DNA from 3 places in the Streptomyces sp. NPDC024017 genome. Region 3 is predicted to be linked to each of the others. Evidence: riboswitches for the same ligand, from Rfam matches in the RefSeq annotation. Region 3 holds a riboswitch; each other region holds the start of a gene.
What was found. Region 3 has a riboswitch for cyclic di-AMP ahead of AB0G20_RS37695 (transglycosylase SLT domain-containing protein). Riboswitches for the same ligand answer to the same signal wherever they lie in the genome.

Region 1 (2,254 bases), on a different contig from region 3:
CGGCGGCGGTAGTGCTCGGCGACGTCCGGGAAGGCGCGCAGCAGATTGACCGTCGTCATGATCAGGTCGTCGAAGTCGAGGGCGTTCGCCTCGCGCAGCCGCGACTGGTACATGGCGTAGGCCTGGGCGAGCGTCTTCTCGAAGCCGTCGGTGGCCTGGGCTGCGAAGTCCTCCTCGTCGATCAGCTCGTTCTTCAGGTTGCTGATCTTGGCGCTGAAGGACTTCGGCGGGAAGCGCTTGGGGTCGAGGTCCAGGTCACGGCAGACCAGGGCCATCAGACGCTTGGAGTCGGCGGCGTCGTAGATCGAGAAGGAGGAGGTGAAGCCGAGCTTCTTGCTCTCCCGCCGCAGGATGCGCACGCACGCGCTGTGGAACGTCATGACCCACATGGCGTTCGCGCGCGGGCCGACGAGCTGCTCGACGCGCTCCTTCATCTCGCCGGCGGCCTTGTTGGTGAAGGTGATCGCGAGGATCTGGCCCGGGTGCGCGCCGCGCTCGGCGAGCAGGTGGGCGATGCGGTGCGTGAGCACCCGGGTCTTGCCTGAGCCGGCGCCGGCCACGATGAGCAGCGGGGAGCCGGAGTGGACGACGGCGGCGCGCTGGTTGTCGTTCAGCCCCTCCAGGAGGGCGGCGGTGTCCACCACCGGGCGGGGGGCGCCGTCCCGGTAGTAGGCGTCCCGGTCCGGGGGCACGTCGAACTTCCCGCCGAACAGATCGTCCGGAATCGGCTCCGGAACGTGATCGTCCTCGGGTGGCGGCGGGGGCTCGTCCGCGGGGCCCCGCTGGGCCTGGAGGTTCGCCAGGAAGCTGTCGTCAAAGAGGCTGCTCATCGCTCTCCGAGTCTAGGGCGCCCCACTGACAGCCCGCCGCCGCCCTGAGAACATCGCCCCGCTCCCGGCATCCCGCCGACCGCCCGGCGGCCCATTGTCGCCCTCCATGACCGCTTGATCACGGTCTGCCACACCCCCCGCAATTGCGGACCATCCATGACCAACCATCCCTGATCATTCACTCTCCGCAACGCTCAGGAATAAGGTCACGAAAATGTATCGGGCATATCACCCATCAACCTTCACAAGGGCCACACGAGTTGGCTACCGTGCGACCAGGCCGCACGACCCCCACCGGCGAACGTCGCCGGGCCGCGCGGCCTCCGCCGAGTCCGGCGTGCCGCAGCGGCAGCCGGAGCCGGGGACCCAACCGTGAACCTGGGGTGAATCGGCCCGACTCCCTGTGCGGAGAAGGCCGTAGGGCAAACCTTCCGAACCACCCGCCCGAACCCGACAGCTAACCCGGTAGGCGGAACATGGAAGGAGTCGCCTCCCTTGGCGTCGCACCGCAAGTCGCGTCCTACGGGTACGCGCGTGGCAGGCATACGGACCCCCGCCCTCGCAACGGCGGCCCTCACGTCCGTGGCCCTGCTGTCCCAGTCGGCCAACGCCGCACCCGAGGCCGACGACAAGCCCAGCCTCGAGGAAGTCGAGAAGAAGGTCGACGACCTGTACCGCCAGGCCGAGTCGGCGACCGACAAGTACAACGCGGCCAAGGAGAAGACCGCGAAGCAGCGCAAGCGCGTCGACACCCTCCTGGACGACGTCGCCCAGCGCACCCAGAAGCTCAACGAGGCGCGCGAGGAGCTGGGTTCCTTCGCCTCCGCCCAGTACCGCACCGGCGCCGCCGCCCCGGACACGGCGACGTTCCTGCTCGCGGACACCCCGCAGGACTACTTCGACCAGAACCAGCTGATGGACCGGATGACGGGCCGTCAGAAGGTCGCGGTCGACGACTACGTCACGCAGCAGTCCGAGACGATGAAGAAGCGCCAGGAGGCCACCGACAGCCTGGAGACGCTGACCGAGTCGCAGGGCGATCTGAAGACGGCCAAGGCCACCGTCCAGCGCAAGCTCGCCGACGCGCGCGAGCTGATGTCGAAGCTGACCGCCGAGGAGAAGGCCCGGCTCGCGGCGATCGAGAAGGAGAAGCGCGAGGAGGCGGCCCGCAAGGCCGCCGAGCTGGCCCGGCAGCAGGCCGCGCAGCAGAAGGCGCAGGACGAGGCCGCTCAGCAGCAGGACAGCGGGTCTACGTCCTCGGGGTCCTCGACCTCCGGCTCGTCCACCTCGACAGCCCCGGCCGACTCCTCGTACGCCACCAAGGCCGACAAGGCGCTCGCCTTCGCCCGCGCCCAGATCGGCAAGCCGTACGTGTGGGGCGCCGTCGGACCCGGCTCCTACGACTGCTCCGGCCTCACCCAGGC
Region 2 (2,254 bases), on a different contig from region 3:
GGCTTCAGCCAGATCCATCCGGCCCGGGTCATGGCCGCCTGGGTCACCGACAGCCCGAACGCCATGCTCAACCGGCGGGCCAGCTCCCTGCGGTTCCGCTTCGTCAGTGCCATGGCCGGCGTGCTGGGCGTCGGCGGCGACCTCACGAAGTGGACGAGCGAGGAGCTCGCCGAGGCGCGGGAGTGGGTGGGGCTCTACAAGGAGATCCGGCCGGTGGTGCAGCGCGGTGATCTGTACCGGCTGCGTCCCCCGGAGGGCGGACTGAGCGCCGTGCAGTACGCCCTCGGCGACGAGACCGTCGTCCTCGCCTGGCTCCAGGCGCAGCGCTACGGCGAGGCCGTGCCGGCGCTCCGGCTGCGCGGCCTCGACCCGGCGGCATCGTACGAATGCCTCGAAACGGGCGAAGTTCACCGAGGGGCCGTACTGCTCCATCACGGACTGCGGGTCGGCCTGTGCGGGGATCTGGACGCCACGGTCGTCCGCCTTAAGCGGAAGTAGCCCTTCTGTCCGAATAGGGCGCTTAAGTCGTTAAGGGGTAACGTGCCCCGATCGTAAAGGAGATGAGGTCGGGGTGCGTGACCATCGTCATATTCGTGACGATGTGTTGTTGCCATGTTCACGTAATTCTGGCGTTATTCAGGGATATTGAGGAAAGCGGGAGATCCGTAATCCACGCTCGGTGACGTCACATGTGCCGACGCGTCAAGAAAAACACCGTCATGGGCAACCGCAAGCTTGTCCTATTGCGTCGTGGTCGCTTACGTTCCACACCAATCCGGACGGACGCCTAATCCTGCCGCCGCCCGGAGCCCCACACACTGACCCGACGTACGGCAGGAGCGGGGGACCCACAGGTAAGACGCCTGTTCCGGTTCCCGGAACGGCTTGGGGTTAAGCCGCGCCCTGGCGCGGCCGGGCATCTCCAGCTCGCACCCGACAGCTCACCTCGCAGGCGACGGAGAGGAATTCGCCATGCCCGCGAAGGGTAAGCACCGCCGCCCCAAGACTCAGCGTTTCACCCGCTCCATCGCCGTCGCCGGAACCGGCGGGGCCGCCCTCGCCCTGCCGCTCATGGGGGCCGCCGGCGCCCACGCCGCCACCCCGCAGTCGGCTCCTGAAAAGGCCGTCCAGTCCGCTCCGGCCGCCGAGAAGAAGGCTGCCGAAAAGGCCAATGGTGCCCGCACGTACACCGTGAAGGCCGGCGACTACCTCGCGAAGATCGCCGACGACCAGAACGTCAGCGGCGGCTGGAAGAAGCTCTACGCGGACAACCGCGACGCCGTCGGCTCCGACCCGTCGCTGATTCACCCGGGCCTGAAGCTGTCGATCGGCAAGAAGGCGGCGAGCGCGCCGAAGCCCGCGGCCCCGTCCGCGCCGAAGTCGTCGGCCTCCAAGTCGTCCGCCGCCGAGTCGGCCCCGAAGGCGGAGACCGCCGCGAAGCCGGCCGCCGCCAAGCCCGCCGCCAAGCCCGCCGCCGAGAGCAACTCCAGCGGCTACGCCCTCCCGGTGGACGGTGCCACCGTCGGCACGCCGTACCGCATGTCCGGCAGCATGTGGTCCAGCGGTTACCACACCGGTGTCGACTTCGTCGTCCCGACCGGCACCTCCCTCAAGGCCGTCGGCGCGGGCACGGTCGTCTCCGCCGGCTGGGGCGGCGCCTACGGCAACCAGGTCGTCATCAAGCTGAACGACGGCCACTACGCCCAGTACGCCCACCTGTCCCAGCTCTCCGTCTCGGCCGGCCAGACCGTGACCGCCGGGCAGCAGGTCGGCCTGTCGGGCGCGACCGGCAACGTGACCGGACCGCACCTGCACTTCGAGATCCGCACCACGCCGGACTACGGCTCCGACGTGGACCCGGTCGCCTTCCTGCGCTCGCACGGCGTCTCCGTCGGCTGACCGACCGCACGACCACCTGCCTGACACGCGACCGAAGGCCGGACCCCGATCCCCGGGTCCGGCCTTCGGTGTGTCCGCCTCGAACGCCTCAAGGGATCGACAGGGGGCGGCAGTTGCGACACAGTGATCGCATCGTGAGTGCAAGCGCTTTCTGAAGGAGCTGTGCCCCGTGCCGACCACCCGCAGAACGTTCGCAGCCCTGGCAGCCGGAGCCGCTCTGGCGACCATCGCCCCGCCCGGGAGCGCGAGTGCCGCCCCCGGGCGCCGACGCCTCATCGCTCACGACGACTTCTGCCACGGCCTCGGCCAATGGGTCGCCGAACTCCAGGACGGCGGCACGGTCACCGCCTCGCGC
Region 3 (2,254 bases):
TGGCCTCGTCCATGACGTCGTCGTGGTACAGCGTGGCGAGGTGGGTCAGCTCCACGACGACGGCCGAGGGCACGATCCCGGGCGCGTACCGGTCACCGAACTGGGCGGAGAGCATCACGAGCAGCGGGCGGAACCGCTTGCCGCCGGCCCGCACCAGATGCTGGGCGGCCTCCGTGATGAAGGGCACCTCACTCTTGGTGGCCTCGAGCAAGCCTTCCTCGACAGCCGTCAATCCGGCCTGGACATCGGCTTCCAGAGCCTGGTCCCGCACGCTCAGCCCGAACGGCCCGACGTCGGTCACGAGGGGTCTCCTGTCTGCTGTGTCTGCCGGTGATTACGCGGATTGTCGATAGGTCGCTGCCATCACTCGAGTCAGCGTATCCGGTCACGTTTCGATCACCGCCAGCGCCCATGGTTACAGGCCGGGTGGTATCCGATCACGACCGTTATGTTTTCGATCAACCTATAAGAACAGATATTTATCGACTTACCCAGGGGTAGCGAACTATGCACGATTTGCCGTGATGAGTAGGTGAATTCCCCTTGGCGTTAATTGCCCCACGGACTCGTGATCAGTGAGTTGAATCACTTCTTCCCCTTTTTCCTCCCCTCTCGACACCCGCCCGTAACACCTTCCCCCGAAAGCCAGTTGAGCCTTGGCTCCCGCAAAGGATCAAGCGGCGCAAACACCCCCGACCAAGGTCAACCGCGCGATATGTGATTGAGGTGCTTGTTCCCGACATGTGCTCTCGCATACGTTCCCGGCCTGTCCGGCGGACGCCTAATCCTGCCGCCGCCCGGACTCCCCACTGGACGACTCACTCACGCAGGGCAGGAGCGGGGGACCCAGGTAAGTCGCCGGTCCGCACAGCGGCACGGCTCGGGGTGAAGCCGCGTACGGCACACAGCCGTACGCGGCCGGGCACCTCCCGGCCCGAACCCGACAGCTCACCTCGCAGGCGCCGGAGAGGAACATCGCCATGGCCGGACGAGGCAAGCACCGTCGCCCCAGAACCAACCCGCTGAGCCGAGGCTTCATCGCCGCCGGTACCGGCGGAGCCGCACTCACCCTTCCGCTCCTCGGCGCCACCCACGCGAGCGCCGCCGAGCCCCAGGGCGCCCCCGCCGCCGCGCAGTCGGTGCCGCAGGCGGCCCAGCCCGCCAAGTCCCTCGCGTACACCGTGGTCAAGGGCGACTCGCTCGCCCGCATCGCGGACAGGTACGACGTCTCGGGCGGCTGGAAGCAGCTCTACAAGGACAACCGCGCCGCCGTCGGCGACAACCCGAAGCTGATCCACCCGGGTCTGAAGCTGACGGTGAAGACCACCAAGACGAGCGCCGCGAAGAAGACGGCGACCAAGTCGTCCGCCCCCGCCAAGCCGGCCGCGAAGCCCGCCGGCGGCGTCGCCCAGGCCACCCAGGCGTCCGCGAAGACCTACGCGAACAACCTCGACGGGTGGATCCGCGAGGCGCTGGACATCATGGCGCAGAAGGGGATCCCCGGGTCCTACGACGGCATCCACCGCAACGTCATGCGCGAGTCGTCCGGCAACCCCCTGGCGATCAACAACTGGGACTCCAACGCCGCCAAGGGCACCCCGTCCAAGGGCCTGCTCCAGACCATCGACCCGACCTTCCAGGCCTACCACGTGGACGGCACGTCGTGGGACCCGTACGACCCGGTCGCCAACATCACCGCGGCCTGCAACTACGCGGCCGACCGCTACGGCTCGATCGACAACGTCAACGGCCCGTACTGAGCCGTCCCGCCCAGCAGTCGCTCGAGGACGACGGCGATGCCGTCGTCCTCGTTCGACAGGGTGACCTCGTCGGCCACGGCCTTGAGTTCGGGATGGGCGTTCGCCATCGCGACGCCGTGGCCGGCCCAGTCGAACATCGGGATGTCGTTGGGCATGTCGCCGAAGGCGATGGTGTCCGAGGGCCGCAGCCCCAGATGCTCGGCGGCCAGCGCCAGACCCGTCGCCTTGGTGATCCCGCACGGCTGGAGCTCGACCGTGCCGGGCCCCGACATCGTCACCGTCGCCAGTGAGCCGACCACCGAGCGGGCCGTCGCCGCCAACTCGTCGTCCGACAGATGGGGATGGCGCAGCAGCACCTTGCTGATGGGCTCGCCCCACAGCTCGTCGCGCCGGTCGACCCGTACCGCGGGCAGGGTCGGGTGCGGCATCAGATAGCCCGGTTCGATCAGCGTCAGCCCGTCGACCCCGTCCTGGTCGACCGCCGCGTACACCTG

Region 1: another riboswitch for cyclic di-AMP. It lies ahead of AB0G20_RS32760 (NlpC/P60 family protein); the one in region 3 lies ahead of AB0G20_RS37695 (transglycosylase SLT domain-containing protein).
Region 2: another riboswitch for cyclic di-AMP. It lies ahead of AB0G20_RS13555 (LysM peptidoglycan-binding domain-containing M23 family metallopeptidase); the one in region 3 lies ahead of AB0G20_RS37695 (transglycosylase SLT domain-containing protein).

Annotation. Positions count from the first base shown of each region.
Region 1 is NZ_JBEZYZ010000014.1:104,275-106,528, reverse strand. Features, by position in the region: gene pcrA (DNA helicase PcrA) at 1-830, opposite strand, end outside; cyclic di-AMP (ydaO/yuaA leader) riboswitch at 1,145-1,317, shown strand; gene AB0G20_RS32760 (NlpC/P60 family protein) at 1,326-2,254, shown strand, end outside.
Region 2 is NZ_JBEZYZ010000004.1:490,542-492,795, forward strand. Features, by position in the region: gene AB0G20_RS13550 (alpha-galactosidase) at 1-498, shown strand, start outside; cyclic di-AMP (ydaO/yuaA leader) riboswitch at 807-968, shown strand; gene AB0G20_RS13555 (LysM peptidoglycan-binding domain-containing M23 family metallopeptidase) at 973-1,899, shown strand; gene AB0G20_RS13560 (DUF6250 domain-containing protein) at 2,069-2,254, shown strand, end outside.
Region 3 is NZ_JBEZYZ010000022.1:64,281-66,534, reverse strand. Features, by position in the region: gene AB0G20_RS37700 (polyprenyl synthetase family protein) at 1-301, opposite strand, end outside; cyclic di-AMP (ydaO/yuaA leader) riboswitch at 802-975, shown strand; gene AB0G20_RS37695 (transglycosylase SLT domain-containing protein) at 981-1,760, shown strand; gene AB0G20_RS37690 (Cof-type HAD-IIB family hydrolase) at 1,724-2,254, opposite strand, start outside.